3 regions of the Bradyrhizobium sp. SMVTL-02 genome follow, and region 2 is predicted to be linked to each of the others. Evidence: riboswitches for the same ligand, from Rfam matches in the RefSeq annotation. Region 2 holds a riboswitch; each other region holds the start of a gene.

Region 1 (10,506 bases), 1.3 Mb from region 2:
GGCGTTAAGGGGACGATCCATGCCGCCAATGCACCGGCGGACCTGGACGACCGCGCGCAGCTGGAGGCGCTGCGGTTGCGCCTGCCGCAGGATGCTGCGAGCTATGCGAGCCCTGCGCGGCGCACGATCGAGACGGCGCGGGCGCTGGGGCTCGAACCTATTCTGGTGGACGAATTCGGCGAGCAGGATTTCGGTGACTGGACCGGCCGGCGACATGACGAGCTCGCAGCGGGCGGCGACGATGCCTACGTACAATTCTGGAGCGATCCGGCGCACCTGAGACCACCGGGCGGCGAGAGCTTTGAGGATCAGGTCGCGCGTGTCCGGCTGGGACTGTCGCGGATCGGAGCCGGATCAGCAACGCTCGTCGTGCATTCCGGCACGATCCGCGCCGCGCTGTGCACCGCGCTCGATCTCCTACCGGAGGCGGCGTTACGCTTCGTCATCGACCCGCTGTCGCTGACCCGGATCGACCGGCTCGCGAGCGGCTGGCGGGTGGTCTCGGTCAATCAGCGGGTCAGCTAGGCCTGTCAGGCACATTGGCCTCCGCAAAGGTCGCCATGTCATTGTGGAGCGCGCAGGCCGACCTCACCAGCGGCAGCGCGATGGCGGCGCCCGATCCCTCGCCGAGCCTGAGATCGAGGCTGATCAGCGGCTGCACGTTCAGCGCGCGCAGCACCAGCCGATGTCCCTGCTCCGCCGATTGATGCGAAGGCAGCAGGAATGGCTGACACGACGGGTTGAGCCGCACGGCCGCCAGCGCCGCGACCGATACGATGAAGCCGTCGATCAGCACAGGGATGCGGCGCTGCGCGGCCGCAATGATGGCGCCCGCGATCGCCGCGATCTCGAGTCCGCCGACAGCACACAGGATCTTTTCGGCCGAGGCGCCCGCAACGCCATGACGCGCAATCGCGGCATCGATCACGCGCGCCTTGTGCGCACGGCCCGCCGCATCGACGCCGGTGCCGCTGCCCGCGATCTCCTCGGCGCTGACGCCGAGCAGGCTCGCGGCGATCGCCGCTGATGTCGTGGTGTTGCCGATGCCCATCTCGCCGAAGAGCAGGAGATCAGGCTGGCTGGCCTCGGCACGCGCGACCGCGCGCTGGCCGGCTTCGAAGGCGAAGACCAGCTCTGCTGGCGTGAGCGCAGCCTCGACACTGAAATCACGGGTGCCACTGCGCGGCTTGTCGGTGACGATGCCAGGCATCGCCCCCTCCGTCAGCGTGCCGGCGTCAACGACTTCCAGGTTTGAGCCGAGCTCGCGCGCCAGCACCGAGATCGCTGCGCCGCCTGAGGCAAAATTCGCCATCATCGCGATGGTGACCGCCTGCGGATAGGCCGACACCCCCTGCGCGACGATGCCGTGATCGCCGGCGAAGATGATGATGGGTACGCACGCGGCACGCGGTTGCTCGGTCGCTTGGAGGCCGGCAAGCTCGATCGCAAGCTGCTCGAGCCGGCCGAGCGCGCCGGTCGGTTTTGTCAGTTGCGCCTGACGTGCGATCGCCGCATCGCGATGGGTCGCGGAGACATCGGGACATTTCTGGGTGACCCAGCCGGGGAGCATGCTGCCTCGCTTACGGCCTGCGCTTGAGAATGTAGCTGTCCATGATCCAGCCGTGGCGCTCGCGCGCCTCCTGCCGGAGCGCGACGATGCGCGGGCCCGCGTCAGTGAGCGCGCCGGACATGATGATCTGGTCGGGCATGCCGAGATAAGCGCCCCACCAGATATGGAGCCCTTCCGGATCGAGCGACTGGAATGCCGTGCCGCCGTCGAGCATCACCACCACCGTGTCGACGCCCTGCGGCCAGCCGCCCTCTCGCAAGCGACGGCCTGTCGTGACCAGAAACGGTTCGCCGATGTCGTTGAGCGGCAGCGCGTGCGCCGCGCACAGCGCCTGGATCGAGGTGATGCCGGGCACGACTTGGAGTGCAGGCAAGGGATCGAGCCGGCGCGCAATCCGCAGCGAGGAATCGTAAAGCGAAGGATCGCCCCAGATCAGCAGTGCGACCTTGCCGTCGCCGCCCAGATGGTTCGCGATTGTCTGCGACCATGCGGCGGCGACCGCATCATGCCAATCGTCCACGCCCTTGCGGTAATCGGCCTCCGTCGCGTCGCGCACCGGCAGGTCGAACTCGGCGATGCGCGTCGTGTTGCTGGTAAGCACGTCAGTGCAGATCGTCCGCCTGAGATCGGCGAGATCGGATTTCGCGCTTCCCTTGCGCGGGATCAGGACCAGATCGGCCGCGTTGATGGCGCAGATCGCGGCGCGCGTGAGCTGCTCGGGATCGCCGCAACCGATGCCTATCAGGGAGAGCGTGAGCATCGGGCGTACAGGGGGGCCATGACGGCCGCCCCTTGTCTCTTAAGCCGCGTTGTGCAGGCGCGGGGTGACGAGGCCCGGCGCCGTAACACCGCGCAGCCACTTCGCCAGCGCCAGCACGGCGAGATCGGCCAGCGGCTCGATCACGATGACGAGCGCGTAGGAGGCCGCGAAGGCCGCGATGTTGGCGAGGTTGCTCATGGCAAAGCCGGAGCCATAGAGCGCCCAGAACGCCACCCAGGCGATCACGCCGGCTTGGTAGGTGGTCGAGAGCGCCAGCGCCTGGCGATACCTGAGGTCGACATAGGCGGTGTTGCGGGAAATGAGCCGCGCGGCAATCGCCTGGATCGCGAACAGCGGCACCAGCAGCGTGGTGACGTTCATGCCGTATTGCGGCAGGTCGGCCGGCTCGAAGAGCACGCCTTGAAGCAGCAGGCCCAATGCGAGGCCGAAGGCTGCGGGCGCGGCGCCGAACAGCAGGAACAGGGTCGAACCGAGGATGAAGTGCACCTCGGAGACGCCGACGGGGAAGTGCGGCAGGATCTCGAAGAAGGTGAAGACGAGGCCCGTGGTGGCGAGCGTCCGCGCCGCGAATGACGTGATCCCCTGCTCGCGTACGGTCTCAGCGGCGAGCTTCAGGGCAACGCCGCCTGCGGCGATGCCGGTTGCGTAACTCAACACGAGCTTGGCGCCCGTCACGACGCCCGGTTCGATATGCATGGCTCAGTTCCTTCCTGCCGTCACACCCGACGGCCTTGGCCTCAAAACATGCACGGCCGGTCTCCTGGCTCGCGGTTCACTGGGGTTCTCCGGCCTTCCCGAACCTTGCGGTCCAGTGGCTGATCGGAGCCCCTCACCGCTTACAGTCGCGGGGGCGGCTGGGGTTTTGGGCGCCGCAACTGGGTCCGCCCATCCCCATTCCCGATTATGCTCCGGCGCTTTGCGCCGCGTCGAGCACCATGCCCCTCTTGTGTGCCTCTTTCGCATCGCAGGCGTCAAGGGGCGAACGGCGGCAGTGGCCCTCATGACGGATATTCCCCTGCCAGCGCACCGAACAGGATGACTGCGGCCGTCGAAGCCGCCCCGCCTCGTGCAAGCTGCTCGGCAAGCTCGGCAATCGTGGTGCGGACCAGCCGTTCCTCGGGTCGCCCGAGGGATTCGGCGAACAGCGCCGGGGTATCAGCGGCGAGGCCGTGGGCGATCAATTTTGCGGTAAGCGCCGGAAACGTGCGCCGGCCCATATAGACGACGGTGGTCGCCTCAGGGTCGGCCAGCGCCGCCCAGTTCAGGTTTGGCGGCAGCTCGCCAGTGACATCGGCCCCGGTGACGAACTGCACGCGGCGCGAGGTGTGCCGCCGGGTCAGCGGGATTCCCGCCTGCGCCGCGGCGACACAGGCCGAGGTGACCCCGGGAACGATCTCATAGCCGATGCCGGCTTCGCGCAGCGTCTCGATCTCCTCTTCGAGCCGGCCGAAAATGCCGGCATCGCCGGACTTCAACCGCACCACGCGCGCGCCGGTTGCCGCATAGTCGACCAGGAGGCGGTTGACATGGTGCTGCTTCGTGGAGGGCCGCCCGGCCCGCTTTCCCACCGCGACGAGATTGGTACCAGGCCGGGCGAGATCGAGGATCGCGCCGGAGGCAAGATCGTCATAGAGCACGACATCGGCCTCGCGCAGCCGCGCGGCGCCCTTCACGGTGAGGAGCTCGGGATCACCGGGGCCGGCGGAGACGAAGGAGACAAAACCGCTCACCGGTCCTCCGCGATCAGATGGAAGAACGTGCCGGTGGCGCGGCCGCGCTGCGAGCCGGTCTCGGCGATGACCGCGCCCGTTGCATCATGCACGACCGCCAGCGGCGTATCGGGCTGGGCAAGGATGGTCGAATAGTGGAACTCGTGGCCGCGCAGGCGCGCGCCCGCCCGATGTCCCGGCATCGGCGTTGCAAGTGTGGCGAGACGATAGCCCAGATGCATGCGGCGCTTGGCAAAGCTGGTCTCCAGGCCAAGCAGACCCGTCATCTCATGACGGATCCCGTCGGCATCTTTGAGGCCTGCGCCCAGCACCATATAGCCTCCGCACTCCCCGTGCACCGGCCGCGTCTCGACGAAGGCGCGCAGGCTGCTGCGAAACCGCGCATTGGCTGCGATCTTTCCTGCGTGAAGCTCGGGATAGCCGCCCGGTAGCCAGCAGACGTCGGCGCTCGCGTCGGGCACCTCATCAGCGAGCGGCGAGAATGTCGAGATCTCGGCGCCCGCCGCGCGCCAGGCCTCCAGCATATGCGGATAGACGAAGGAGAACGCCGCATCACGGGCGAGCGCGATGCGTTGCCCGGGCGGCCTCACATTCCACCCATTCGCCGTAGGTCGCGGCGACCAGCTGGCAGCGAAGCACAGCACCGCATCAAGATCGACATGCGCGGCGACGAAGCGCGCGGCCTCGTCGATCAGCTTGCCGATGTCGGCCTGCTCCTCCGCCTGCACGAGGCCGAGATGTCGTTTCGGCAGGCTGACCTCGGCGTGACGCGGCAGCGCGCCGAACACGGCGATGCCGATGTCCGCAAGCGCGCGCCGCACCAGGTCTTCGTGGCGCGGGCTGGCGACGCGATTGAGCACCACACCGGCAAGTCGCACGCCGGGCCGATAGTCGCGCAAGCCGGCAGCGATCGCCGCCGCCGTCTGCGCCTGCCCGGAGGGATCGATCACAAGGACCACCGGCCAGCCCAGCATCTCCGCGATGTCGGCCGAAGCACCGGTGCCGGAAACACCGCGCGCTGCAACGCCATCGAACAGGCCCATCGAGCCTTCGGCGAGAACAATGTCGGCATCCGTGCCGCGGCTGACGAGATGGTCGATGGTCGCGCGGTCCATCGCCCAGCTATCGACGTTGACGGAGGCGCGGCCCGTGGCGGCAGCGTGGAAAGCGGGATCGATATAGTCCGGCCCGCTCTTGAAGCACTGCACCTCGAGGCCACGATTGCGCCAGGCGCGCGCGAGCGCCAGCGTCAGCGTGGTCTTGCCGACGCCGGAGGCCGGAGCCGAGATGACGAGCGCAGCCGGCATCAGGAGACCTCCGGAAAGCGCGGTTCGGCACCGACAGGCCGATAGCGGCGATCGTAATCGGCGGCATAGAGGCGGCTGTCGTCGAAATCCGCCGCACCCAGCGTCCTGCCGACAAAGATCAGCGCGGAGCGCTCCATCTCGCCACCCACGGCAGAATCGAGTGTCGCCAACGTCGCACGGACGATGCGCTGCTCCGGCCAGCTCGCGCGCCACACGATCGCGACCGGGCAATCCGCGCCGTAATACGGCGTGAGCTCGGCGACGACGTGGTCGAGCAGATGGATCGAGAGATGAATCGCAAGCACTGCACCGGTCGCAGCGAAGGCGGCAAGCTTCTCGCCCTCGGGCATCGCGCTGGCGCGGCCAGGTGTGCGCGTCAGTACTACGGTCTGGGCAAGACCGGGCAGCGTCAGCTCGGCTTCCAGCGCCGCCGCAGCGGCAGAAAAGGACGGCACTCCAGGCGTCACAGTGAAGGGAATGCCGAGCGCGCGCAGGCGGCGGAGTTGCTCGCCCATCGCCGACCAGATCGAGAGATCGCCGGAATGCAGGCGCGCGACATCCTTCCCTTCGGCGTGCGCGGCTGCGATCTCGGTGATGATCTCATCGAGCGACTGCGGCGCGGTATTTACGATGCGCGCACCGGGCGGGCAATGCGCCAGGACGCCTTCGGGCACCAGCGAGCCGGCATAGAGACAGACCGGACAGGCCGCAATCAGGTCGCGGCCGCGCAAGGTGAGAAGATCGGCAGCGCCCGGCCCGGCACCGATGAAATGCACGGTCATGGACCGTCTCCTTGCGCGATTGCGGCGGTGGCCGTGCGATCCTGCGAGACCACGCGCGTTGCAATCAGTCGCGCGCGCGGGCCGCCAGCCGCGAGCGCCGCTGCTTCGGCAACCGATCCCGTCCCGAACTTCTCTGCGATGAGCTTCGATTGCGTGAGCGTGTCGATGCCTGCCAGCGTCTCGGCCGGAACGGCCCTGATCGGCACACCGCACTCACGTGCGAGCTGCTTCAGCGCCTCTGCGTCGGCCTTGTCGCTGACAGTTGCCATCGCCGTAAGCCCTTCGGGGCCGCCGGCGGCCAGCAGCGCCTCGCGGAGCGAAGTCAGTGTGACATCCTTTCTGAATCCGAGCCCGGCGACCTTCATCGGACGACACTCCACTGCACGACCGGGCGCGCCGCTTCCCAGGAGCGATAGCGGCCAAGCGGCGCGGCATGTGCGATCTCGGCCCGCATCAGTTCGCCGCCATGGCGCTGATGCAATTCGCTGAGCAGCGCCTCCGTCTCCAGCGTCACGGAATGTGCGACCAGCCGCGCCCCCGACACGAGCCGCGACCAGATGGCGCCGAACATCGCGTTATCGAGTCCGCCACCGATGAAGACGGCGTCCGGCACGTCAAGCGCCGCGAGCGCTTCGGGCGCGGTCTCCGTAACGACGGTGATCCGGTGCGTCAGCCCGAACGCAGCCGCATTCTTGCGGATATTCGCGGCGCGATCCTCTCGACCCTCGACTGCGATCGCCGTTCCACCGCATAGCGCCCATTCAACCGAAATAGAGCCCGAGCCGGCGCCGATGTCCCACAGCCGCTCGCCGCGACGCGGCGCCAGCGCCGAGAGTGCCAGCGCGCGCACCGGACGCTTGGTGATCTGGCCGTCATGGACGAAGAGATCGTCTGATAGTCCGGTGCTGCGGGGCATGCCTTGTGTGCCCTTCGCCTCGATGGCTACTGTAACCAGGTTTTCAGCAAGATCACCGGCAAAACTGTCCGCGCGATATTCCCTGATGCTTTCGCGCGGCCCGCCTAGCGCAGCGAGTATCCAGAAGGCCGAGGCCCCCCATCCGCGCTCGCTCAACCATTTTGCGAAATCACCTGCCGCTTTCCCATCGCGCACGAGGCAGATGATGCGCGCGCCTCGCGCAAGGTGCGGCACGAGGCGCTCGAACGGCGCGGCGTGAAGCCCGAGGCAGACCGTGGATTCGAGACGCCAGCCCAGGCGCGCCGCGGCGAGCGAGAACGTCGATGGCGCGGAGTGCGCGATCCACTCGCGGGCCTGCAGCTTCTCGGCAAGGCTCGTGCCGGCGCCATGCCAGAACGGATCGCCGGAGGCCAGCACCACCGTCGGCCTGCCGCGGCAGCTCAGCACGACATCCGCATCGAACGGCACCGGCCACGAACGGCCGCGGCCACCCACGTCCGCCAGCGCGAGATGGCGCTCACCACCGAACACGGTTTCAGCCCTCGCAAGCGCCTTTCGACTTGCGTCCGACAGCCCGGCAAGGCCATCTTCGCCGATACCGACGATGGTCAGCCAGGGATCAGCCAAGGAATTAGCCATGACGCGCGCCCTCATTCTGGGCGGAACGGCCGATGCGAGCCTGCTCGCTGCGGAGATCGCGCGTGCAGATATTGACGCCGTGTATTCGTACGGCGGCCGCACCCGCGCGCCCGCCGACCAGCCACTGCCGACCCGCATCGGCGGTTTTGGCGGTGTGAGCGGGCTCGCCGACTACATCCGCAGTGAAGGCATCACGCATGTGATCGACGCAACGCATCCCTTCGCTGCCGAGATGAGCCGCAATGCCGTTGCAGCGTGCGCCGAAACCGGCACCCCGCTGATTGCGCTGGAGCGGACGCCCTGGACGCGGGCGACCGGCGACAACTGGATCGAGGTGCGCGATGTCGGCGCCGCGGTCGCCGCGCTGCCCGAGACGCCCGCGCACGTCTTTCTTGCCATTGGCCGCCAGCATATCGCTCCATTCGCGACCAGACCGCAGCACGTCTACACGCTGCGGTTCGTCGATCCGCACGAAACGTCGCTGCCCTTCGCGGCAGACGTGATCGTGTCGCGCGGGCCGTTCACGCTCGACGCCGAGATCGAGATGATGCGCACGCGCGGGATCGCCTGGATCGTCGCCCGCAATTCCGGCGGCGACGGCGCGCGCGCCAAGATCGACGCAGCGCGTGTGATTGGCCTTCCCGTGGTCATGATCTCGCGACCAAACCTGCCCGAGCGTCCTCGGGTCGAGAGCGTCGCCGACGTGATGCAGTGGCTCGGTCATCGCACCCGCCTCGGCGCATAGACCCAGCGGCCGACGCGGCGCGTCTGCGAATTGCCGACGATCACCAGCGTCCGCATGTCGGCCATCTCGGGGCGCGCCTCGTTCAGCGAGACGATCTCGATTGTCTCGTCGGCGGCGCTGACCGCGCGCGCGAAGATCACGAGGCGCTCGCCGCAACCGGACTCTTTCAACACCGCGAGCGCGCGGCCAAAGCCCTCCGGCCGGCTTGCCGAACGGGGGTTGTACATCGCAATCGCAAAATCGGCTTCCGCCGCGAGCTGCAGCCGTTTCTCGATCACCGCCCAGGGCTTGAGATTGTCGGAGAGGTTGATCGCGCAGAAGTCGTGACCGAGCGGCGCACCGGCGCGCGCGGCTGCCGCGAGCATCGCGGTGATGCCGGGCATCACGCAGATCGGCAGCCCCTGATATTGCGGCGCCTGTTCGAGCGCTTCGAACACGGCGGACGCCATCGCGAAGACGCCGGGGTCGCCTGAGGAGACGACGACGACCTGCGCGCCTTCCGCGGCCAGGCGCAACGCTTCGCTGGCGCGTTGCAGCTCTTCGCGATTGTCCGAGGGATGCAGGTTAAGCCCCGGTCGCTGCGGCACGCGCGAGACGTAAGGTGCATAGCCTAAGATGTCCGTCGCGGAGGCGAGCGCGGCCGAGACCTCGGGCGTCACCAGCGCATCGCTGCCGGGGCCGAGACCCGCGATGGTCAGCGTGCCCGTCATTCGGCCGCGTCCAGATGGCGGCCCTTGCCGTGTACCAGCACGATCGCGAAATAGGGACAGTCGGCCGCATCGATCTCGGCAAGCCTTGCCACCCGCTCACCCGGCATGGTGCCGCGCTCGACCAGCCAGGCGTCATTCAGCCGGCCAGCGGACGCAAGCGCGCGGCGCACTTTCGCGAGATTGCGGCCGGTCTTCATGACGACCAGCGCATCGGTATCGCGCATGCGGCGTTCGAGTTCGTCTTCGGGAAGCGTTCCCATCAGCACCGTCGTCACGTCGTCACCGAGCGCGATCGGCTGGCCGACGCCGTTCCAGCAGCCGACCATGCCCGGAATGCCGGCAATCACCTCGATCTCGACACGCCCCTGCAAGCGCAGGTGGAGATGCATGAAGGAGCCGTAGAAATAGGGATCGCCCTCGCAGAGCACGACGACATCGACCGCACGCGAAAGCCGCGCCAAGCGCTCCGCCCATTCATCGTAAAAGCCGGCGAGCAGCTGGATATAGTCCGGGCTGTCGAAAGCGATCTCGGTCGTGACCGGATATTCCATCGGGTATTCGGTGACGTTGCGTGCGAGCATACCCTCGACAATGCGGCGCGCCTGTCCGGGCCGCCCCTTCTTGCGGAAATAGGCGACGTGCTGCGCGGCGCGCACGGTGCGATCGGCGCGCACGCTCATCAGATCGGGATCACCAGGGCCGAGACCGCAGCAGATGATGCGTCCCATCGCTATTCGCTCCGGCTCGCCAGCGCGTTGACGGCGGCAACGCTGATCGCGGAACCGCCGAGGCGGCCCTCGACCGTCAGCGCCGGTACGGGTGGATCGGCCATCAGCGCGGCCTTGGACTCGGCGGCACCGACGAAGCCGACCGGACAGCCGATGATCGCCGCCGGCCGCGGGCAGTTGCGATCCTCGAGCATGTTGAGAAGATGGAACAGCGCGGTCGGCGCATTGCCGATCGCGACGATCGCGCCGTCGAGATGCGGCCGCCACAGCTCCAGCGCCGCCGCCGAACGGGTGTTGCGCATGGACTGGGCGAGTGCGGGGACGCGTTCATCGCCGAGCGTGCAGATCACGGCATTGTCCGCCGGCAATCTCGCGCGCGTGATTCCTTCCGAGACCATGCGCGCATCGCACAGGATCGGCGCGCCCTTCTGCAGGGCGGCGCGCGCGGCGGTCGCCATGCCTGGCGTAAAGCGAATATGCGCTTCGAGGCCTACCATGCCGGCGGCATGTATCATCCGCACGACGACCTCCTCCTCATCGGGTGTGAAGCGGGCAAGATCGGCCTCCGCGCGGATGGTCGCAAAGGACTGCCGGTAGA
Region 2 (10,506 bases):
AGCGCCGCGATCGTGCGGCCCGTGAGTGGGAAATTCTCCAAAGCCCGAACAGTATTGATTCCGTGGAGTGCGTCCGCGGGCAGTTCCCTCTTACCAAGAACATCTTCTTCGGTTCGCATTTGGACCATGACAATAACGATTAGTGTTTCTACGACCCTCGATTCCAACCGGCGTCGCCATAGCAAATTCAAGCTCGATTCGAGCAACGTCGCTAATTTGCTAGCCAAGATTTACCTATGCGGCGGTCTCGCGCGCGCTGGCTGTGACCTTCGCCCTAAACCCGCTAGCATACGACGGAGGCTCGCAAGCTCAGCATCGCCGTACCTTGGATTTTGGCTCAGAAGAATACCGACGTGGACACCAACAGGTTCAACGCATGTCCTGTTTTGCGTGTGTATGTGATGCTTGTCGGGTTGTTGATGTACGTCAGTCCTACGCTCGAGTATATCCCGGGCGCCAGATGCGCGGTGTATGTTCCCGATATCGCCGTACTGTCGCGATGGACAAGATGGCCCTTAGCGACGGCAGCATCCACTGCAACGTTGCTCCACGCAGTATTGGTGGCAACAAGGGCAATCTGATCGCGTGGACGGCTGTCCCACAAGCCCTTTGCATAAAGACGGAGCTCGTAATATTGATTGACCCTGTTTAGGTCCGGCGGCGCGTACATCACAGAAAATCCTGCATAGATGCCACGAGCTGCCGAACCCTGCGGATCGGACTGCCAGAGTTGCCTGTCCGCTGCAACGTAATAGATGCTATTACCCTTGGCTCTCGGTTGCGTCGGGTACTGCAAGTCGGCGTAGCTGCTGGTGTTGAAACCGGCGCCTGCCCGCAACCAGGTTTCTGGCAAGCCTGGAGCAGCTTTGCTGTTGTAGCCAGTTTCGTCGAGGAGAAGAACGCCTGCGTTAGCCGTGCTCCAATCTAAGCCGGTCGGATTTTCGGTAATGTGTGCAAATTGACCGTCTGGACTGAGTGAGCGCTGTATTGACGTCCTATTGTAGAATCGCTCGTCAAAATTGTACTTCAGATTGAGAGCTGGCGTCGGCGCAGCATTATTGCTCATGCCGGCCTGGTACAGGATATTGGACGAAGCCCCAAAGACGTTTACTGCTGCGTTCCCTCCGACCACGGTACCCGTGAACTCATTTATGTTTCTAAGATAACCCATTTTGAGTTCGAGCTTCCCGTCAAAAAGCGTCTGATAATAGGCAATCGTATTGATCCCCGCTCTATCTGGCCCCCCGGGCTTCCAGGTCCAATACTGCTGCTGAGCTCCCACGATGATCTGGCCATCGGGAATCCCAAATCGACTGAGATCGTAGGTCACGATCAAAAAGTTGAGGGTATTAAATGTGGGGTTCTGACCAGAATATAGCTGATCGCGGATGGTGCTCCTCGCAGCATTCGGTAGCTGATTGGTTACGAAGGTGTTCACCGTCCCGCCAATATAGCCGATCCCGACTTCTGCCAGCGCAGATCTAAAGCCGCCGTAGTCCTGATCTATCGTATCTGCCGGACCAGGAATACTGAGCCACATACCTTTTTCGCGGAGGCCCTCGAACTTCACAAATGGATCAACCTTCCGTTGCGTTCTATTCTTGGCAACTGAAACCGCATTGTCCCGCGTTGCTGCAAATGCATTGGCAGTTTGTGCCAGGGCCTCGTCGGGTCGGGAGCTTCGAGGGAGCGTAGCCACGCGATTCTTCTTCTGATTTACTCCTTGGGTCATCTTTTTGGGAGCGCCACTTTCTGGACCAGGGACGGTGACAGCTTGTGCCAGCGCCGCACCCCCGAGAGGGCTCGAAGCGATGGACAGTGCAACAGCAATCCATCTTTGGGCGCTGGCTTCCTGACGTTGCTTTGTCAGGGCGATAGCGAAACGAAACAATAGACCAGCGCCAAGCGCTGAAATCGTTGAGGGCTCAGCGCTCGAGGACTGAGCGAGACGGTTTGCTGACGACTTCCCTGAGGCGGGAGGGATCGCGGTAGGAGTAGACCTGATTACTGCGGAAGACGAGACACTAGATCCATCACGCCTGCTGGCGCCGTCAGATCCATATTGCATCCCGACTTCCTTAACGTATGAGTTCGACCCTCGCTGTTCACGAATGCCATGCGTCCGACATCCGCATCAATTGTTAGGGTTGGTAGGTGACATGAGCCTCAGTGCATTGCTTCTCGATTCGCGCCCTCAGGTCCGATGGCACGAGATCAAATCGGCGCTCATCTCTCCAGCCTCGGTGCTTCGAATCATCTAGAGATTAGAGGACGCCGAAAGCGCCCGCCGCAAAGTGAACAGAAGCCTGTCGATTGTGACTGCGAAAGTCCTGGCGGCAGCTCGGCAACAATTGAGACCATAGCGGATGAACAACCAGACCGTGAGATCGGCGTGTGTGTAGGCAAAGGTTGCGCGTAAACACCTTCGAGAGGTTTCTTCGAAAGCCGCGCTCCCAACGAGCGCACTTTCGAGCTCAACACGTCGGAGAGGAGCCGAAGATACGGCTTACTGCTCCAATGAAATTGTTGCACTGCGCGCGCAGCTGCTGAACTCGATGGCGCGCCTCTCAGGGCTAGGTGCGGCTCGGCTTTTATTCGAGTACTCGCAGCAAGACATTCATGTTTGAATGTGTGGCGAAGCAGGCTACCGCGAGCAACGTTGTAACCCCGCTAGGCGACCTTCGCGGCCGGTTCCTTGGAGGCTTTTACGCGGGTTACGCTGCTCTTTCCATCGATGCTAACGGGCACTTCGCCGACGACCGTTGCGCGACGAACGAGACGATGCTGGTCGCCGTAGTCGTTCACCGCATAATGTTGCGTGGCGCGATTGTCCCAGATCGCGACATCGCCTTCCTTCCAGCGCCACCGCACGGTATTCTCGAGGGCCGTGATATGAGACTGAAAGAGATCAAACAGCTTCTGACCGTCGTATTTTGGAAGACCAACAAAATTTTGCACCAGAGCGCCAAGCACTAGCGCGCGTTCACCGGTCTCGGGATGCACGCGCACCACGGGATGCTCAGTCTGATAGATCGTTCTCGTGAAGATTTCGTCCAGATGTTTTTTGTCGAGCTCGCTGACGTGGGGCAATATTGCGTAGTCAAAGGCGTTGCTGTGAACCGCCCAGAGCTTGTCTGCAAGCCGTTGCAGCGGCGGCGCTAGGTCGAGGTACGCCGTAACGGTGTTCGACCAGACCGTATCGCCACCAAATGGTGGCATCACGAGACTTCGCAGTACCGCAATCTTGGGGTAGGCATCGACGAAGGTTCCATCGGTGTGCCACAAGTCGGCCCGGCTACCGGCGCGCGCGGAATCAAGCTCGATGATCGACGCCGTGCCTTTGATCGCACCGAGCGTCGGATGAGGTGCCAACTTCCCGAAACGAAGGGCAAATCGCTCTTGCTCCGCATCGTCGAGGTGCCCTTGGTCGCGAAAGAAGATGACCTTGTGCTCCAATAGCAACTCGTTGATCGAGCCGATTGTCTGCTCCGGCAAATCGCCCGATAGCTTGACATTTCGGATTTCTGCGCCGATGCGCGCTGCGCATTTGACGACGTCGCTGCGAGGAGCGACGCCATCCGACAAGACCGTGGCAGTCATGGCTCGAAATCTCCAATTTGCCGGCTTCCGCATACGGAATCTGCCAGAGTAATGGTGACAGCGTCGAGTTCCTGCTACGCTCCTAAAGCGAGCTCCGACTTATTGGTGCGGCTTCGCTACGATCTTGATCTAAGTTGGCGAGAACTGTCGGATTGATCAATTGCCAGAACTGGTAGTTGACCGGTGTGAAAAGCTGAAGCTGCAGCGCAAAGAGCCGCAAATCGGCGATAGTGACACTGAAGCGACAAGAAGCGGAAGCCTCTCTTCACTTCTTCTCGAGGCGCAAGAGTCAGAGAACAATGGCCGATTTGCGCGTACAGCGGCGGAGTTCGGAGCTGCACGATACATCTAGCCGACAACAGCACAGCGTGGACGACAAGGGCTAGTAAACATCTACAGGGCGCGATCGCACCTGACGGCGTGACGACCACACGCATCGTTAAAGTGGGAAGGCGCGCAATGCTTCACGCCGCTGTGGTCGGTGACCTCGATACTTCCATTGGTAAGAGCTTTCTTGCCGCAGCAAAGACGATCTCAGGGTTGACGTATCGCTTCTGTTGCAGATAATCGGAGGCGTCGAGGTTCTCCAGCGTTCGATCTGGAGCTAAGAGGGAAGCCGGTGCGCTCTCGATCCGTTCAGGATTGAAGTAATGCCGGCGCTGCCCCCGCAACTGTAAGCGGCGAGCCCGCATCCAAACGTGTCACTGAAGCAGAAGCTTCGGGAAGGCCGGATGCAGGCGATGACCCGCGAGCCAGGAGACCTGCCCCGACAACGTGTTCGTCCACGGGCGGGGTGTCCGGTGGTACGCCTAGTAGCGGGCCTCGCTTTCGCGGCCTCCTGCCTGCGTTTCCGCCATGGCCTTTGCCCCCACACAATGGGGTTAAAGCTATGTCTCTTCTTTCACTTCCTGTCGCAACACTCGGCACGCCGCGTATCGGACCACGCCGTGAGCTCAAGCTGACGCTCGAAGGCTATTGGGCCGGCAAGATCGGCAACTCGCAGCTTCTCGAAGCAACGGCCGGTCTTCGCGTCGCCAATTGGGCGCGTCAGAACTCGCTTGGCGTTACCGTGATTCCGTCGAACGACTTTTCACTCTACGACCAGGTTCTCGATACGAGCGTCATGGTTGGCGCCATTCCTGAGGCGTATGGCTGGGACGGCGGTCCCGTATCGCTGAAGACCTATTTCGCCATGGCACGGGGCTCGCAAGACAAGGAACACGATGTGAACAGCGGTCACGCGCAAGATCATGGCGTCGCTGCGCAGGAGATGACCAAGTGGTTCGATACCAACTACCACTACATGGTGCCCGAATTCCATAAAGGACAGACCTTCAGGCTTTCCTCCCGCAAACCGATCGAGGAATATGAGGAAGCGAAAGCCCTTGGCTATCAAACGCGCCCTGTCTTGGTCGGACCGGTTACGTTTCTGAAGCTCGGCAAGAGCTCGGATCCAACCTTTGATCCGATTTCGCTTCTTGAGAGCCTAGTGCCCGTCTATGTCGAGGTTCTCAAGGAACTGGCGAAACGTGGAGCCGAGTGGGTCCAGCTTGATGAGCCCTATTTGGTGCTTGATCTCGACGAGACTACGCGGAATGCGCTCCGGCGCGCCTATGGGCGTCTCGCTGAGGAGGTGCCTGGCATCAAGATCATGCTTGCAACTTATTTCGGAGCGATCGGTGACAACCTGGCGACGGCTCTGGGATTGCCCGTGGCCGGCCTGCACGTCGATCTGGTTCGCGCCCCCCAACAATTGAGCCAAATTGAATTTGGCGCCCGCGCGGACCTCGTGCTTTCGCTCGGGGTCATCGACGGCCGGAACGTGTGGCGCTCGAATCTGTCGGTCCTGGTTGAGCGGCTCAAACCTTTCATTGCAAAGTTCGGCAAGGATCGCGTGCAGCTCGCCCCCTCTTGCTCGCTCTTGCATGTCCCAATCGACGTTGAGCTCGAGACCGATCTCGATTCGGACGTGAAGAGGTGGCTTGCCTTCTCGGTCCAGAAGATCGACGAGCTCGCGACCTTGGCGAAAGCGCTTGCAGGCGACAGAAATGCCTCTGCCGCACTTTCAGAATCAGACCTCGCAGCGAAAACTCGCCGGGCATCGCCGAAGATACATGACAGGGCCGTCGTCCAGCGGACGGAGGCGATTGACGAGGCTATGTGCCGGCGCAACGACGCTTTTGCGACCCGTAGCGAGGTTCAGCGCAAGCGCTTCGGCCTGCCGCTTTTCCCCACGACCACGATCGGGTCGTTCCCACAGACCACCGAAGTACGCAACGCCCGCGCCGCCCATGCTCATGGAGAGTTGACCAAGGCGGAATATGAAGACTTCCTGAAGGAGGAAACGGCTCGCGCGGTCCTGTGGCAGGAGGAGATTGGGCTCGACGTTCTTGTTCACGGCGAGTTCGAGCGCAACGATATGGTGCAGTATTTCGCTGAGCAGCTCTCCGGCTTCGTGTTCACTAAACATGGCTGGGTGCAGTCTTACGGCTCACGTTACGTTCGTCCGCCGATTCTGTTCGGCGATGTCTCGCGGCCGAAGCCGATGACCATCGAATGGTGGCGCTACGCGCAGTCGCTAACCAGAAAGCCGATGAAGGCCATGCTTACCGGGCCGGTGACGATCCTGAATTGGTCGTTTGTCCGTGACGATATTCCGCGCAGCGAGGCCTGCCGTCAGATCGCGCTCGCGATCCGTGACGAGGTTGCCGACCTGGAAAAGGCCGGCGCAACCATGATCCAGATCGATGAGGCCGCGCTACGCGAAGGTTTGCCCCTCCGGCGTTCCGATTGGAAGTCTTATCTCGACTGGGCCGTGGAGAGCTTCCGCCTCTGTTCCTCCGGTGTTGCCGATGCGACGCAGATCCATACCCATATGTGCTATTCGGAGTTCAACGCCATCATCGATGCAATTGCCGCGATGGACGCAGATGTCATCTCCATCGAAACGTCCCGTTCTAAGATGGAGCTGCTCGATGCATTCACTGCCTTCAAATATCCAAACGACATCGGCCCCGGCGTCTATGACATCCACTCGCCGCGGGTTCCCGAAGCTGCCGAGATGGGGGATCTCATCGCGCGGGCCCGCCGACGACTCTCGGACTCACAGCTCTGGATCAATCCGGATTGCGGCCTAAAGACCCGCAAATGGACCGAAGTCCGTCCGGCGCTCGTCAACATGGTTGCAGCGGCCCGCGAAATGCGCAAGGCGTCCTGATGCCAGGGTAGCTAGCGGTTAAACGGTATGTTTGACGAAGCTTCCCAATGGGTTTCCCCCTCTAGGCGCTGAGTGGGTGGCGCCTAGCAGGTTGACGGCGCGTCCGGCAGCATTCGCGACCGCGAATGATCACATACAGCCGAAGCGCCACGAGCGTCGATTGCATCTGACGCATCAAGTCACAGTGAGCCGCATTTGGACTGTGTCCCACTTCCGCGGTGGCCATATGTACCTAGACAGACGCGGGGCGCTGAACTGGAGGACATGAAGACTGGCGCGGGTACGTGGTGCCGAGCTAACGACAATTCAACCAAGGGCCGGCCCAGTTGAAATGGACCCCGATTGTGGGACCACGTGCTTAGTTGGAAGGGGCTGCTCCGTTTGATAGACGGAGCGCATGATGACAACGAAGACGAGACGCAAGATCGACGCGGCACTGAAGGCAAAGATCGCGCTGGAAGCCGTGCGGGAGCAGACGACGGTGGCCGATCTGGCCCAGCGCTATGAGGTTCACCCGAACCAGATCTATGCCTGGAAGAAGCAGCTACTGGACCAGGCGGCCCGGGCCTTTGACGCGGGTGTCGGGCGGGAGAGCGAGGACGCTCGCGAACGAGAGATCGAGAAGCTGCACGCCAAGATTGGACAACTGACAGTCGAGCGCGATTTTTTAGCGCGGAGGTCCGGAAGATGAGCACGCCGGACCGTCGAGGAATGCTCGATCGCGCCGACATGGCGCTGTCGATTCGCCGGCAATGCATGTTGCTTGGTATCGCCCGCTCTGGGGTCTACCGGCCGCCACGGCCGGCCAACGACAACGACCTCGCCCTGATGCGGCGCCTCGACGAGCTATTCACCGCCTGGCCGTTCCTGGGCTCGCGGCGAATGACCGCGATGCTGAAGGCTGAGGGGCTTCAGGTCAATCGCAAGCGTGTGCAGCGGTTGATGCGCAAGATGGGCATCGCGGCGCTGGGACCAAGGCCGAACACGACAAAGCCGGCACCGGGCCACAAGATCTATCCCTATCTGCTGCGCAACATGACGATCGACCGGCCAAACCAGGTGTGGGCGGCCGACATCACGTATCTGCCCATCGGCCGCGGCTTTCTTTATCTCGTCGCCATCATCGACTGGGCGAGCCGTGCGGTTCTGGCGTGGCGGTTATCGAACACGATGGACGTCTCGTTCTGCGTGGCGGCTCTGGAAGAGGCGCTGGCGAAGTACGGCACGCCGGAGATTTTCAACACCGACCAGGGCAGCCAGTTCACCAGCGTGGCCTTCACCGGCGCGCTGGCGGCCGCAAAGATCAAGATCTCCATGGATGGCCGCGGTCGTTGGATGGACAACGTCTTCATCGAGCGGCTGTGGCGGTCTCTCAAGCATGAGGACATCTATCTCAAGGGCTATGCCGACGGCCGCGAGGCCAAGGCAGGGATCGCGAGCTGGATCGCCTTCTACAATGATCGTCGCCTTCATCAGTCCCTCGGCTATCGCACGCCGATGGCGGTCTGGCGCGAACGGATGCAGGCCGCGAAGGCTGTGGACATGGTGGACAACGCTGACGCGTTGACCACATGCCCACAGCAACAGCAGCAGACAGAGTCTCTGGCAGCGTGATAGAAAGGATCAGGAGCGGTCAGTTTCCAACTAACAAACCGGTTCAAGCGGTCCCGCTCCGCGGGTCCATTTCACAGTTGCGATTTGGCTGCTCGCGTCTGAACCGCACCACACCGCCCCGAGAGCTGAAGCCAGGCGTCAATCACATTCAACCTGTTAGCGCTATCAATCCAATCACTCGTTTAAATTGTTCTTAAAAAGTTTTATGACTTAGTCCGCTCCGCTGCTGGAGCGATATGGAGTCGGAAATGTCTGAAGCAAAGTGGAAACTGACGAACTGGATGGGTGCAGCCTGCCTAGGTCTACTTCTAGCGGCGCCTGCAGCGGCGCAACCGATCTGGACCTGGACCAACCAATACGGCTCAACGCTAGCGGTCGACAATTATAATTCAAACACAGGTGCGATTTCCGGCACTTACACGAACAATGCGAGCAATAGCTGCGATGAAGGTATTCCTCAGGCGTTGACGGGCTGGCTCGCGCAGACCAATAGCGGCGCGGCGATCAGCTTTTCTGTAAATTTTGTGGGCTGCGGCTCGACAACGGTGTGGACCGGGCAGCTGAACGCTGCATCGGGATTTCAGGGGCTCTGGCTACTTTCACTCGCCGAACCGGTGGCATGGAATGGAATCAGCGCCGGCGCGGACACTTTTACCTTTGCAAGCGGCGACAAGTCGAAACTGCCTTCCGTTAGCGGAGAGGCGGCCAAGAGCGGTGCAGGCGAGAAGCTCTCGAATACAAAGAACCGCAAATGACATGACTTGCGCGTGACAAGTGAAGAAACGCATCACGCTAATCTTTTATCCTACTTTATCATGCGCCGACGGTCGCTCCCAAAGCTGATTTGATGTCGACCTCGAGATCGATCCCTGCCGAGCCTGAATGGCGTACCTGTTCAGGCTCGTTTAACCATTGGAAGTTTAGGCAGGTTGACGTATCGGTGGGCCAAGGTTCGAACGCGGGGCGCCTGGGCCTGTTTTGCGCACACTCGTAGGGATCGCGCCTTAAGCCGATTTTACCGCAATCTCCTTTAGCAGGTCCGCACCGAAGTCGCCGCGCTGCGGACAGACCCGAGCGTCCTCTACTTAGGTGTCCAGACAGGAATGTCATCATTGTGCGTAACCAGGAGCCCGAGACCGCCAGCGATGCCCGTTGCAACAATTAGAATTATTGCCATTCCGATCATGCCAGTTTCAAAGGATCCGGTCCTGTCCTTAAGTAAGCCGACCATGTACGGGCCGACGAAGGCGCCAAAGGCACCAATGGAATTGATAAATGCGATGCCGCCGGCGGCAGCGGGACCGGCAAGGAAACTCTGCGGGATCGTATAGAGAACCGTGCGCGCGGAAATCGTGCCGATTAGAGCAAGTGTCATGCATGTGAGCGCCGGTACGAGCGAGGTGAGCATTACCGAAAATAGAAGTCCGGTGGCGCCAAGCACCAATGCGGCTATCAAATTAGAGATCTTTTGCCCCTTGCGATCGACACGGCGCGCCCAGAGCAACATGGCTATTGTCACAAAGAAATAAGGCAGGGCGGCGAGCCAGCCGACCTGCATGTTGCTCAAGTTGTGGCTCTTTAAGATCAGAGGGAGCCAGATGCCAATTCCATAGGAGCTGATCGTGAAAGCGAAAGTGATGCCCGTCAACATTAAAATGCGAATGTCCTTCATCGCAGCCCAGAGGTCCTTTCTTACTTTATCGTGCTTTTCCCTGGCGAGCTCGTCCAGCAACGCTTCGCGCTCTCGGGACGTCAGCCACGCTGCTTTGTCCGGCGTGTCGGCTAACAGAACGAGACATAGGAAGCCGAGCAGGCAGGCCGGTAGACCTTCGATCAAAAACATCCATTGCCAGCCGGCCAGTATCCACACTCCATCCATTTCTAACAACGAAGCCGATAGAGGATTGCCGATCAAAGAAGACAACGGTGTTGCAGCCATGAACCAGGCGAGGACGCCTGTTCGCGCTCGCGCCGGAAACCAGATGGAGATGTACCAGATGACGCCGGGAAAAAAGCCTGCCTCGAAAACACCCAGAAGAAAGCGGATCGCGTAGAAGCTGTATGGTCCAACAGCG
Region 3 (10,506 bases), 2.2 Mb from region 2:
CTGATGCGTTGAGGATTGACGCACGTAAAGAATCGCCTTGCGCGCGAGATGATGAGGCCTGACTTTGTCACAGATCATGACCGACCTCCTTTGCGCGCGGCGTTGCCGTCGCCGCAGCGTGGTCGAGGATTAACTGCGTGATCAGACTCGTCAGGACCGCCCGTACTTCCGCCGGCAGCTCCGACCATGCCGGCGCGCCGATGGCGCTGTTCAACAGGCCGCTCCCGAACAGGTCCATCTGCCGCTGCAATCGCGGTTTTTGATTGTGTCGGCATCCGCTCCCTGGCATTGCCGTCTGGCGTGACATGAGTCGCTCCCCGATTCTGGTGGTGAGAGCCTTTGGATGCGCCAGAAACCAGGACAGCTGATGGCGTTCGATCCTTCAACGCCAGATCGAGAAGCGCAGAAAGCGCGGTAAGTGCATCGATGCTAACAAGCGGATGAGCTGTCAAAGGCTCAGCGTCAGGGCATGCCGTCCGCTCGAACATCCATGCTGGAACTTCCAGCCAACGATCTGCTTGCGCGCCGTCCAGGTTGCAGCGGAAAACGACATCGTCAGCCTTATCGACGGTCCCATGAACGCAAACTCGGCGACCAAACCAAGGATGATGCCGATAAAGAACCTCGCGAAAAACGGTCCTGTGGGCATTCTTAAACGTTGTTGTACAATGGCCGGCGTCCTCACTCGAGCCTTGACGGCGGCACTCCGGATCAAGCCTACTTCAACTCGCTGCCGCTCCGCATGGCAGCCTAACCACGGCAGACGCTCCACCTATCAACGCGGAAATTCTGTCCAAACAACCGGGGCCAGCTCTGTTCCGAACTGGTCCAATTCATCCGAGCGACTTACACGCCAAGCGTCGGCTCATACAGCGTGACGGACGGTTGCCCAATCGTGTGGCGGATCGAACAATTTTAGCTCCTGTGGTTGTGCCTCCAAGCGGCGCCTCAGAAATCGCCCATTAATGCGCCCTTTCCAACAACGCGCCGACCAGTCTTGATTGATCTCGCCGCCTGCCACGATCAGCATGAGCGGCTCCTTCACGCGGCGAGCAATGCGCCGCAGCGTAGCCGAGTCCAGATCGCTCATTGCCGCGGCGCCACCGGATGCGAGTGCCAATCGCCGAGGTAATCAACGTCACCCGCGGTATCCTGAAAAGCCCGCCGAATCTCCGCGACCTGCCAAGCGTGATCGGGCACGAAACAGTGTCGCCCGTGAAGGGCGTGCGGGCCGGACTGCGAAGGTCGATTACCACCCGGTCTTTCCCCGCGCGCCAGCCGAGAAGAACTCCGCCATTCTCGAGGGGGACAAATTCGCAAGCAAGTTTGCACATTGCCCGCATCACGTGCGAAGAAAGCAAGACGTTCATTCCCCGGCCCAACAGCGTGGATGTGGGGGGGCAATCAAATGCTCCCAGCGTGGCAGCACACGTACTCCGTTTTGGCCTTGCAGTGTCAGGATAGACACTTGCCAGGTGCCGGGGTCGTACTTTCCTTCTGAGAGCAATCCGACCGCACTGCGAACGACTTCAAGCGATACTTCTTGCAGATCAAAGCCTCCTCCGGTGAATGTAGGCGCATTGCACCCTAACGGCGTGACGATTCCGGTATTATCGAGACGCGGTTTGGACATATGTTTCTCGTCCTTCCGATGTTCATGGAGGCAAACCAAGCAGCTTTTGGAATCGTGAACAAAGCGCGCGACCACGCCGCCTGCGAGCCCGACGGTCGCGTAGCCCATCACATAAGGCACTTTCGGTTTGGAAAGTGATTCCCCGAGCCAAGCCCCCGCCAGGGCGAGGGGTAGAGACTCGACGGGAGGCACTTACAGCGGACATCGCCGGGTCGACGCGATCGAATCATGAAGCGTTTCAAATCGTCCCGTCAGGCTCAACTTTTCTGTCAGTTCATGCTCAGGTCGCGAACCTTTTCCACATCCTCTCTCTCGGAGCCGTCACTGCCGATTTCCGTCGTGTTTCGCGCGAGCGAGCCTTTGCGACTTGGCGCGAGATCTCCACGACAAGCGCTCGCCGAACCTTGACCTCGGGGCTGCTCCAATTCGTTAACTTGACGGCGCCGCCTTGACGAATCTCTGCGAGCGGTGCCTATATGTAGTCCGTCACGGTCTTCCAATCCGCATCTCGTAGGATGGAAGCTAAGAGGGAACCCGGTGCGCCGGCAACGGCTATTCCGAGGCTGCCCCCGCAACTGTAAGCGGCGAGCGGTTGTCATCATGGTCACTGGCGCGACAGCGCTGGGAAGGCCGACAGCCCCAGCGACCCGCGAGCCAGGAGACCTGCCGCGACTGAACGAAAGTCCTCGGGCGGGGTGCCCCGGTGGGGCGCTTGCAGCCGGGCACACTTGCCAGCTCTCCTCGCAAGTCGTCCGCGCGGCCCCGGCGCCTAACATCGCGGGGTTGCCGATGTCGCCGTCTTACGATTTCGATCAGCGTGGTCATCTCGTCGCGCCACCGAGTGTGCGGCCGCGCCTAGCGCAGGCGAAGCCTGCGGCGCCTGAGCCGTGTCTGGTGCCCCTTTCGCCATCGCCGGCTCCGCTGCCGTGGCCCCTCGCGCCATCGCCAAAGCCGGCCGACCTCACGCTCGATCCGTCGCGCGACGACTTGTTGACGTCGTTCGGCAAGCTGACGCTGACCGACCGTTATCTGCTCGCCGGCGAAACTTACCAGGACATGTTCGGGCGGGTGTCTTGCGCTTTCGCGGACGATGTTGCGCATGCCCAACGTCTCTATGATGCGATGTCCCGGCTATGGTTCATGCCGGCCACACCGGTGCTCTCCAACGGCGGGACCACGCGCGGCCTGCCGATCTCCTGCTTCCTCAACTCGGTGGCGGACTCGCTCGAAGGCATCGTCGGTACCTGGAACGAGAACGTCTGGCTTGCTTCCAACGGCGGCGGCATCGGCACCTACTGGGGCAATGTTCGCTCGATCGGCGAGAAGGTGAAGGGCGGCGTCACTTCAGGCATCATCCCGTTCATCCACGTCATGGACGGCCTGACGCTGGCGATCAGCCAGGGCTCGTTGCGGCGCGGCTCGGCGGCGGTCTATCTCGATATCCACCATCCCGAGATCGAGGAGTTCCTCGAGATTCGCAAGGCGTCCGGCGACTTCAACCGAAAGAGCTTCAACCTGCATCACGGCGTCAACGTCACCGATGAGTTCATGCGTGCCGTGGGCGCCGGCACCGCATTCGCTCTACGGAGCCCGAAGACTAACGAGGTCGTCCGCCAGATCGATGCCCGCCAGCTGTGGCAACGCATCCTTGAGAACCGGCTCCAGACTGGCGAGCCTTATCTCTTGTTCATCGACACCGTAAACCGCGCGCTCCCCAAGCATCAGCGCGAGCTGGGCCTCAAGGTCTCGACTTCCAACCTGTGCAGCGAAATTACCCTGCCGACCGGCATCGATCATCGCGACGAGGAGCGCACCGCGGTCTGCTGTCTGTCGTCGCTCAACCTCGAGACCTGGGACCAGTGGAGTGAGGAGCCCACCTTCATCGAGGATGTCATGCGCTTCCTCGACAACGTGCTCAGCCACTTCATCACGGTGGCGCCGGACGGCATGAAGCGTGCCCGCTACGCTGCCCTGCGTGAGCGCTCCGTCGGCCTCGGCGTCATGGGCTTCCACTCTTTCCTGCAGGCCAAGGGCATTCCAATGGAAAGTGTCATGGCCAAGTCGTTCAATCTGAACATGTTCCGAAAAATCCGTCGCGACGCCGACGCGGCATCCGTGACGCTCGCGCGCGAGCGTGGTCCGTGCCCGGATGCCCTGGAACGCGGCGTGATGGCGCGTTTCAGCCATAAGATCGCGATCGCGCCGACCGCCTCGATCAGCATCATCTGCGGCGGCACCAGCGCCTGCGTCGAGCCAATCCCGGCCAACATCTACACCCATAAGACATTGTCCGGCGCCATCTCGGTGCGTAATCCGCATCTCGCCAAAGTGCTTGCGGCGAAGGGCGCCGACACTTCGGCGATGTGGCAGTCGATTATAGCACACGAAGGGTCGGTGGCCCGTCTCGACATCTTGTCGGAGCACGAGAAAGCGATCTTTCGCACCGCTTTCGAGATCGACCAGCGCTGGATCGTCGAGCTTGCCGCCGACCGCGCCCCGTTCATCTGCCAAAGCCAGTCGATCAACCTCTATCTCCCAGCCGATGTCGATAAATGGGACCTTCACATGCTGCACTGGACGGCATGGCAGTGCGGATTGAAAAGCCTCTACTACTGCCGCTCAAAGTCTATCTCGCGCGCGGCGTTCGCTGGCAAGATCGGCGACAGCGACAAGGTGGCGGCGCCGCAGCCACAGCGTACTGATTATGAGGAGTGCCTTGCATGTCAGTGATCGATCTTTCGGCCGTCGATCCGCGTACGCTGATCGGCAAGGGACGAGTGGGGCTGCTCGACGCGACCGGAACCTATGATGTCGATCGCTACGCCTGGGCTTACGAGTTCTGGAAGCGCCAGCAGCAGACCCATTGGATGGGCGAGGAGGTGCCGCTCGGCGCCGACCTCAAGGACTGGGCGTCGGACCGCGTCACCGCCAGCGAATGCGCGCTGCTCACCCAAATCTTTCGTTTCTTCACTCAGTCGGACATCGAGGTCGGGGACAACTATCTCAAGCGCTACATCCCGATCTTCCAGCCGCTCACTGTTCAGATGATGATGGCGGCCTTCAGCAACATGGAGACGGTTCATATCGACGCCTATGCGCTGCTGCTCAAGACGCTCGGCATGCCCAAGTCCGAGTTTGAGGCATTCCGCGGCTATGCCGAGATGCGCGCCAAGGCGGACTACATGCACGAGTTCGGCGTCGACAGCGTGGCCGATGTCGCTCGGACCTTGGCGATGTTCGGCGCCTTCACCGAAGGCATGGCGTTGTTCGCGAGCTTCGCCATGCTGCTCAACTTCCCGCGCCACAACAAGATGAACGGCATGGGACAGATCGTAAGCTGGTCAGTGCGCGACGAGAGTCTGCATTGTGAGGGTATCATCAAGCTGTTTCACGAATGGCACCGCGAAACCGGCGCGGTGACGCGCGCTGTCCGTGACGACATCGTCGACGTCGCCAAGACCATGGTGAAGCTGGAGGAGAACTTCGTCGATCTCGCCTTCGGCCTCGGCAAGATCGAGGGCATGCGAGCTGAGCAGATCCACGCCTACGTCCGCTATGTCGCCGACTGGCGACTGACCCAGCTGCGGATTGCCCCGGTCTTCGGCTTCTTCGAGGCCAAGGAGGGCGGATTCACCCAGCTCAAGGCGCATCCATTGCCGTGGCTTGTCGAGATTCTCAATGGTGTCGAGCACGCCAATTTCTTCGAGCAGCGCGCCACGGAGTACTCCAAGGCGGCAAGCCGCGGCAGCTGGGACGGCGAAAACGGGGTGTGGGCGGCTTTCGGCCGTATCTAGCCCATCTTTATTGATGAATGGCCTGTGGGTGGCTGCGAGGCGAGTGTGGTTTAACCCGCTGATGGGACGTCAGATTCGGTTGCTGAGACCAATTCTGCGCTGACATCATCGAGGCAACCACACCGGCCATGGTCGACGATACGATTCTGCCCTTCCTGTTTCCAGCCGTCAGGCGCAAGACGATCACAGCCGCCTTTGATGGTGGGCGGCTGTTTTCAGCGGCTATGATGTGGAGGGCTCTACGACCCGAATCCGCTCGAATGCGACAAGGGACCAGAGGACTTCTCGTTCCGTCGATTCATAGCACCCGAAGGATCATTGAAATCACTTGGCTGCGTCCAAAAGGCGCCATCAATGCGGGGCAGGGGCCCTTGCCGGCCCGGCTTAGATGCGTTCAGGCTAAGGCAGGAGGCTTGGAGATTTTGAGTGATGACGGTGCTGTCGATGAGCCGGGCTGAGATCGACCGGGTGCATGTGTTGCGGGATGTTGTGGCGGAACGGATTGCAGTGCGATGGCAGCGCAACTGCTTCCGGTCACATCGCGGCAGGCATTCCGGCTGCTGAAGGCCTATCGGATCGGAGGTCCTGCGGCACTGCTGTCGAAGAAGCGTGGCAAGCCGAGCAACCGAGCCTATCCGGCGGCGTCCCCACCATCGACCGCGCCTCCGGCGGGTCGAACATAGGGCGATCAGGCCAGCCTAGCTGTCCTCTCACCGATGACATTTCTAGTCTAGTGGTAGACCGTATGTCCGGCTCTCGGGTGAGGTGGCTCGCCCTACACTGCGCGTCCGAGGATCGGCTCGGGCGTACCGAGCCGATCCTCATCACAGGAGGACGAGCCGTGGCAGATTATAGAGAAGCATTTGTCGGAATCGATGTAGCCAAGCTGAGAAATGCCGTCGCGATTGCGGATGCAGGCCGGGAGGGGGAGGTTCGGTTCTTCGGTGAGGTGGATGCTTCCACCACCAACATGCGCCGCGTCATAGGGCGGATTGCCAACCGGTTTGACCACGTCCACTTCTGTTACGAAGCCGGCCCAACTGGCTACGGTCTATATCGCCTGATCCGGTCGCTCGGCCACGAATGCACGGTGGTAGCGCCATCGCTAATCCCGAGGAAGCCGGGCGATCGTGTGAAGACCAACCGCCGGGATGCCGCTTCTCTCGCGCGGCTGCGACGCGCCGGCGAGCTAACGGCAGTCACATCTACCGGCCGGAGTGCCGCCGCAGCGCGAAGCAATCGTGCGATCTCGTCCGCACTATAGAATAAGGCGATCGCCGCTTGACGACAGCGTGGCCGAGTGCATCCGCCGCTGGAACCTGATGGCGCGGATTCTCGGCATGCATCGCCAGCGCGAACCGCCGCGCGGTAAGCAACCGGTTGCGGCGCTGCTCCGCTGACGGCGCTCGTGCGGCCCATGCCAGGACCCGGGCACTTCTGATGTGCCGGTCGCCGTGCTCCTCGGCGAAGCTGACGTAGCCCTTCAGCAGGATTTGCTGGACACGGAACTGAAACCCAGCGACTGCTGCTGGTCCACATATTTGGCCAGATGGCCTTCGGCTTCGATCTCGATGCCCCCGACATCCTGCGAACACATCGGCCGCCGCTTCCTGAAGCTGGGCCTTCCACTGCGTGATCTGGTTCGGTGCACGTCGACTCTCCAGGGTCAGCTCCCCGATCTTGGCGGCCAACGGGTTGCTGCGGCAGTACTTTCCGAAAGGCACAGACCTGAGCATCCACAGCGCCGGAACGAGATATCGCTGTAGCAGCGGCCCTCAACGCCCGGCCCTCTTTTGCCACGCCTGACATCCTCAAGCCGACGGTCGCCCTTACAACAACAGCCCGATCATGAAGCGGGTCTCGATCCCCGGCCGACCATTCTCGCTGTAGAGCGGCGCGATCTCGCCGCCGATCCAGTCCCAATCAACCTTGCCGGGGAGCACCTCCCAACCCCTGCAATCTCAAGCCGTCTCAAATCTGAAAGCAGACTCCCGCTCAATCGCTTAGAGCCTTGTTCACGGGCGACTAACAAACTGGTTCAAGCGGTCCCGCTCCGCGGGTCCATTTCACCTGACCGTCGTCCGGTTGAAGCTGCCGAAGACCAACATCGCCAAGAACATCATGGAGCACCATTCGCCGTTTCACGTCGCCCAACGTCAAACGCCGGCGGGATCCCGGTACGGCCTAGGGCTGGGTTTGCGGCCGGCATGATCGAGGCCAACAAGAGCTTCCGACAATTAAAGGCACATAAGCAATTGGGGATTCTGCGAGCGGCCCTTCAAACTCACGACGACAGCATGACGATCAAGCCCGTTGCCCACGTCAGGAGGGCCGCATAACATTCATTCCAGCAACGCCGGCCCGACCTACTTCGACAGCGATCGGGAGATCCCCAAAACTTGTACGGGCCAGCGCGACATCACCGCCCTCCTCGATTGCTTCTGCAACCGAACCTCGGCTCCATTCCGCACCGGATATATCACCCCGGTGTCGAGATGGAGGAAGATCAGTTCGGCGGGTCAGTGTGCGCACAGAGGTCGGATATTGAAGGATCCGATGCTGCGCGGCGGGCACACATTCGCGACCGATCTGCTGGAGACCGGAGCCGAAGTGCGCATCAACTTTTGGAGCAAGAGATGAACAAGCTCGGGTTAGCGATCGTGTACTCGGCGAGACGCAAAGCTGGGTGCCGAAGCCTCTTCGAGTGTCATCTTCTCAAGCATCAGATCCGTGACAAGTTTGCGGAGGCGCCGGTTCTCAACCGTAAGCTCTTCCAACGCACGACGCATTTCATCCATGCTAACATGAGGAGGAGGCGGATCCCTGCCCGCGTTAGGCCCCTCTGAAGATTGCCCCACGTCCTTGCTGAGCGGCAGTTTCCGCCAACGATGGAGCGTCATAACGCTCACGCCAAGCGCCTCACAGATCGACACCTGGGAGCTGCCTGCTCGAGCCAATTCATCCGCCTGAGCGAGTTTCAGTTTAATCTCTTGATGAGAATGTTTTTTCATTCGGACTAGAACGGGTTCAGACAAAGTAACTCGCCGCCGGCTTGAACCGAGGGGCGGGTGCTGTCAAATAACATACAAGGACGTCTGCTAACCTACAAAGGTATCATACAGCCCCGTTGTTAACGCTACCAGCGAAAGCGTTGAAGACGATGAAGCGCCTTCTGGCGGGGGGCAAAACTTGGGAGCTAGGCAGGAACGGGGTTGCCGGCGGAGACCTCCCGAATGGCGGAATTGCCCAACTAGCCCAACCGAGACGAAGAAGACCGAGGGGCTGCTGACCATCGTGATGATCAGCTGAAGCGGACCGGCAGAAGGGCGCCAATCGCAATGTGTGTTTGGGTAGCAAATGGCGAACATCGTCCTTGCATTCCGTCTTGACATCTTCATCTCAATGATCTGGATAGCCCGGCAAGTGGTTGTTGCGCAAGGACCTTCGATGGATCAGTGACTCCGTCACATGATTGTTCAGCATCGTGACTCTTTCGGGCAAGCACATCGCAACCTAGTCGCGCTTAGTCACGTGCCGAGCTGACATCGACGTATAGCTCATATGGCCTTTCTTGCGCAGAATAAGCGACTTTGCTGCGGGCAACCACTTCAGAAGCTATCCAACGTTCAGCGAGGGGGTCGCGTTGGTGGGGATCTCATCAGGCAAAGGGCTGATCCAGCCTTTCCTGGGGATAGCAATATCCCTCCCCGACCCGGAGTGTTGGCTCGGAACCTCCGGAGTCGCAAGCAGATCGCCGAACTTGCGACGCTAAGCTCGGTGAAATGAGTGCGGCCAGTTGGATTTTTTCGTCCTTGACACGCACTACTCACAATCTTAACATTGAACATAACATATGCTGCGGGTTTCTTATCTTCCCAATCGCGCGCGGCGACTGGATGTCACAGCGTGAAGTTCCTTGACGTGACCCGGAGCATGGCGTCGTCCTCAATAAGAACCGAAAGGGCCTCCAATGGCTATATCTTACCTGACGAAAACTGAGTTGGACCAGTTTCTCCACCATAACGGAAATCACATTGAGGCGAGCGTTAGGTCGGCACTGATCGACTCGTTAGAACGTAGCGGAGTGTACAGCGATCATCCTGGGGATACTTCGAAGGCTGCGTTTCAGTCTGGACCGTTCGGAGGGGCTGTTCCAGCAGGCGTTCAGATCCTCGACATTACGCAGTCGACCACCGTCGAGACCACGCCAAACCTGAAGGCGATTATTTTAGACGACGCTGGCGGCAAGACGCTCGATGTGATTGGCGGGCATAATGATGTGTTTATCGCCATGGGAAAAGGTTCCGATAGCGTGAACCTATATGATTATGGGAACGACACGGTCTATGGCGGTAGCGGCAACGACGCGATCCGCGGCGGACACGGTAACAGCTCACTGTTCGGCGGCGCAGGCAACGACAGTATCTACGGTGGCGGCGGCAACGACACTTTGGATGGCGGCAGCGGTAACGACTATCTTGAGGCGGGCACCGGCGCTCAGGTGCTCGAAGGCGGCAGCGGCAACGACATTCTGCGAGATCTATCGTCGGGACACAGCACGCTTCTCGGTGGCGATGGCAACGATACGCTAATTGGCGTTCAGGGCGATGTCTTTGCGGGCGGTGACGGCAATGACGTCTTCTGGGTCTATGGTGAGTCAGGAGCGAACTCGACGCTGCAGGGAGGAAATGGCAACGATACATTCCATCTTCAGACCCACACCGGAAATGATACGATTATAGGCGGCGCAGGCTCGGACACCGTGGATTTCGCCGATCGCTCCTCCTTTGATGTCACCAAGGTCGATGTCGACGAGAAGACGAACTCCTACACGCTGCACTTCGGAGACAGCCAGACGGTGGTGGTCAGTGGCGTCGAATATCTCCACTTCACCGATGGAGACGTGCACTTGCCGAAGGTCTGAATCGGCGCCTGCAAGCTGCGCTGAGAAAGCCCCGCTCATGGCGGGGCTTTGCCTTTGAGCTCAGCGCTTTCGCATCTTATGAGGATGTCCTTTCGTTGGTGGCTGTGTTGTGGTTTGCTAATGCTATCATCTGGCCCTTTCACCGCGCGGTGCGG

The links. Region 2 has a riboswitch for cobalamin ahead of metE (5-methyltetrahydropteroyltriglutamate--homocysteine S-methyltransferase). Riboswitches for the same ligand answer to the same signal wherever they lie in the genome.
Region 1: it holds a riboswitch for cobalamin, as region 2 does, so the genes downstream of both, ACNJYB_RS13680 (energy-coupling factor ABC transporter permease) here and metE (5-methyltetrahydropteroyltriglutamate--homocysteine S-methyltransferase) in region 2, are expected to answer to the same signal.
Region 3: it holds a riboswitch for cobalamin, as region 2 does, so the genes downstream of both, ACNJYB_RS37995 (ribonucleoside-diphosphate reductase subunit alpha) here and metE (5-methyltetrahydropteroyltriglutamate--homocysteine S-methyltransferase) in region 2, are expected to answer to the same signal.

What each region holds. Positions count from the first base shown of each region.
Region 1 covers NZ_CP182469.1:2,937,468-2,947,973, reverse strand. Annotated here, with positions in the region: gene ACNJYB_RS13695 (histidine phosphatase family protein) at 1-525, shown strand, start outside; gene cobT (nicotinate-nucleotide--dimethylbenzimidazole phosphoribosyltransferase) at 518-1,570, opposite strand; gene cobF (precorrin-6A synthase (deacetylating)) at 1,581-2,330, opposite strand; gene ACNJYB_RS13680 (energy-coupling factor ABC transporter permease) at 2,370-3,047, opposite strand; cobalamin riboswitch at 3,085-3,304, opposite strand; gene cobA (uroporphyrinogen-III C-methyltransferase) at 3,350-4,081, opposite strand; gene ACNJYB_RS13670 (cobyrinate a,c-diamide synthase) at 4,078-5,388, opposite strand; gene cobM (precorrin-4 C(11)-methyltransferase) at 5,388-6,170, opposite strand; gene ACNJYB_RS13660 (cobalamin biosynthesis protein) at 6,167-6,535, opposite strand; gene cbiE (precorrin-6y C5,15-methyltransferase (decarboxylating) subunit CbiE) at 6,532-7,713, opposite strand; gene ACNJYB_RS13650 (cobalt-precorrin-6A reductase) at 7,724-8,470, shown strand; gene cobJ (precorrin-3B C(17)-methyltransferase) at 8,446-9,180, opposite strand; gene ACNJYB_RS13640 (precorrin-2 C(20)-methyltransferase) at 9,177-9,908, opposite strand; gene ACNJYB_RS13635 (precorrin-8X methylmutase) at 9,911-10,506, opposite strand, start outside.
Region 2 covers NZ_CP182469.1:1,677,504-1,688,009, reverse strand. Annotated here, with positions in the region: gene ACNJYB_RS07900 (aspartate ammonia-lyase) at 1-119, opposite strand, end outside; gene ACNJYB_RS07895 (carbohydrate porin) at 338-1,891, opposite strand; gene ACNJYB_RS07890 (TauD/TfdA dioxygenase family protein) at 2,671-3,600, opposite strand; cobalamin riboswitch at 4,163-4,383, shown strand; gene metE (5-methyltetrahydropteroyltriglutamate--homocysteine S-methyltransferase) at 4,490-6,817, shown strand; one part of gene ACNJYB_RS07880 (IS3 family transposase) at 7,218-7,494, shown strand; one part of gene ACNJYB_RS07880 (IS3 family transposase) at 7,494-8,431, shown strand; gene ACNJYB_RS07875 (avidin/streptavidin family protein) at 8,680-9,186, shown strand; gene ACNJYB_RS07870 (MFS transporter) at 9,513-10,506, opposite strand, start outside.
Region 3 covers NZ_CP182469.1:7,923,178-7,933,683, reverse strand. Annotated here, with positions in the region: gene ACNJYB_RS38015 (recombinase family protein) at 1-78, opposite strand, end outside; gene ACNJYB_RS38010 (hypothetical protein) at 68-307, opposite strand; gene ACNJYB_RS38005 (hypothetical protein) at 866-1,090, opposite strand; partial or broken gene ACNJYB_RS38000 (hypothetical protein) at 1,847-2,085, shown strand; cobalamin riboswitch at 2,106-2,318, shown strand; gene ACNJYB_RS37995 (ribonucleoside-diphosphate reductase subunit alpha) at 2,528-4,363, shown strand; gene ACNJYB_RS37990 (ribonucleotide-diphosphate reductase subunit beta) at 4,354-5,427, shown strand; partial or broken gene ACNJYB_RS37985 (IS110 family transposase) at 6,269-6,628, shown strand; partial or broken gene ACNJYB_RS37980 (IS30 family transposase) at 7,117-7,279, shown strand; partial or broken gene ACNJYB_RS37975 (IS256 family transposase) at 7,498-7,766, shown strand; gene ACNJYB_RS37970 (helix-turn-helix domain-containing protein) at 8,079-8,438, opposite strand; gene ACNJYB_RS37965 (calcium-binding protein) at 9,428-10,351, shown strand.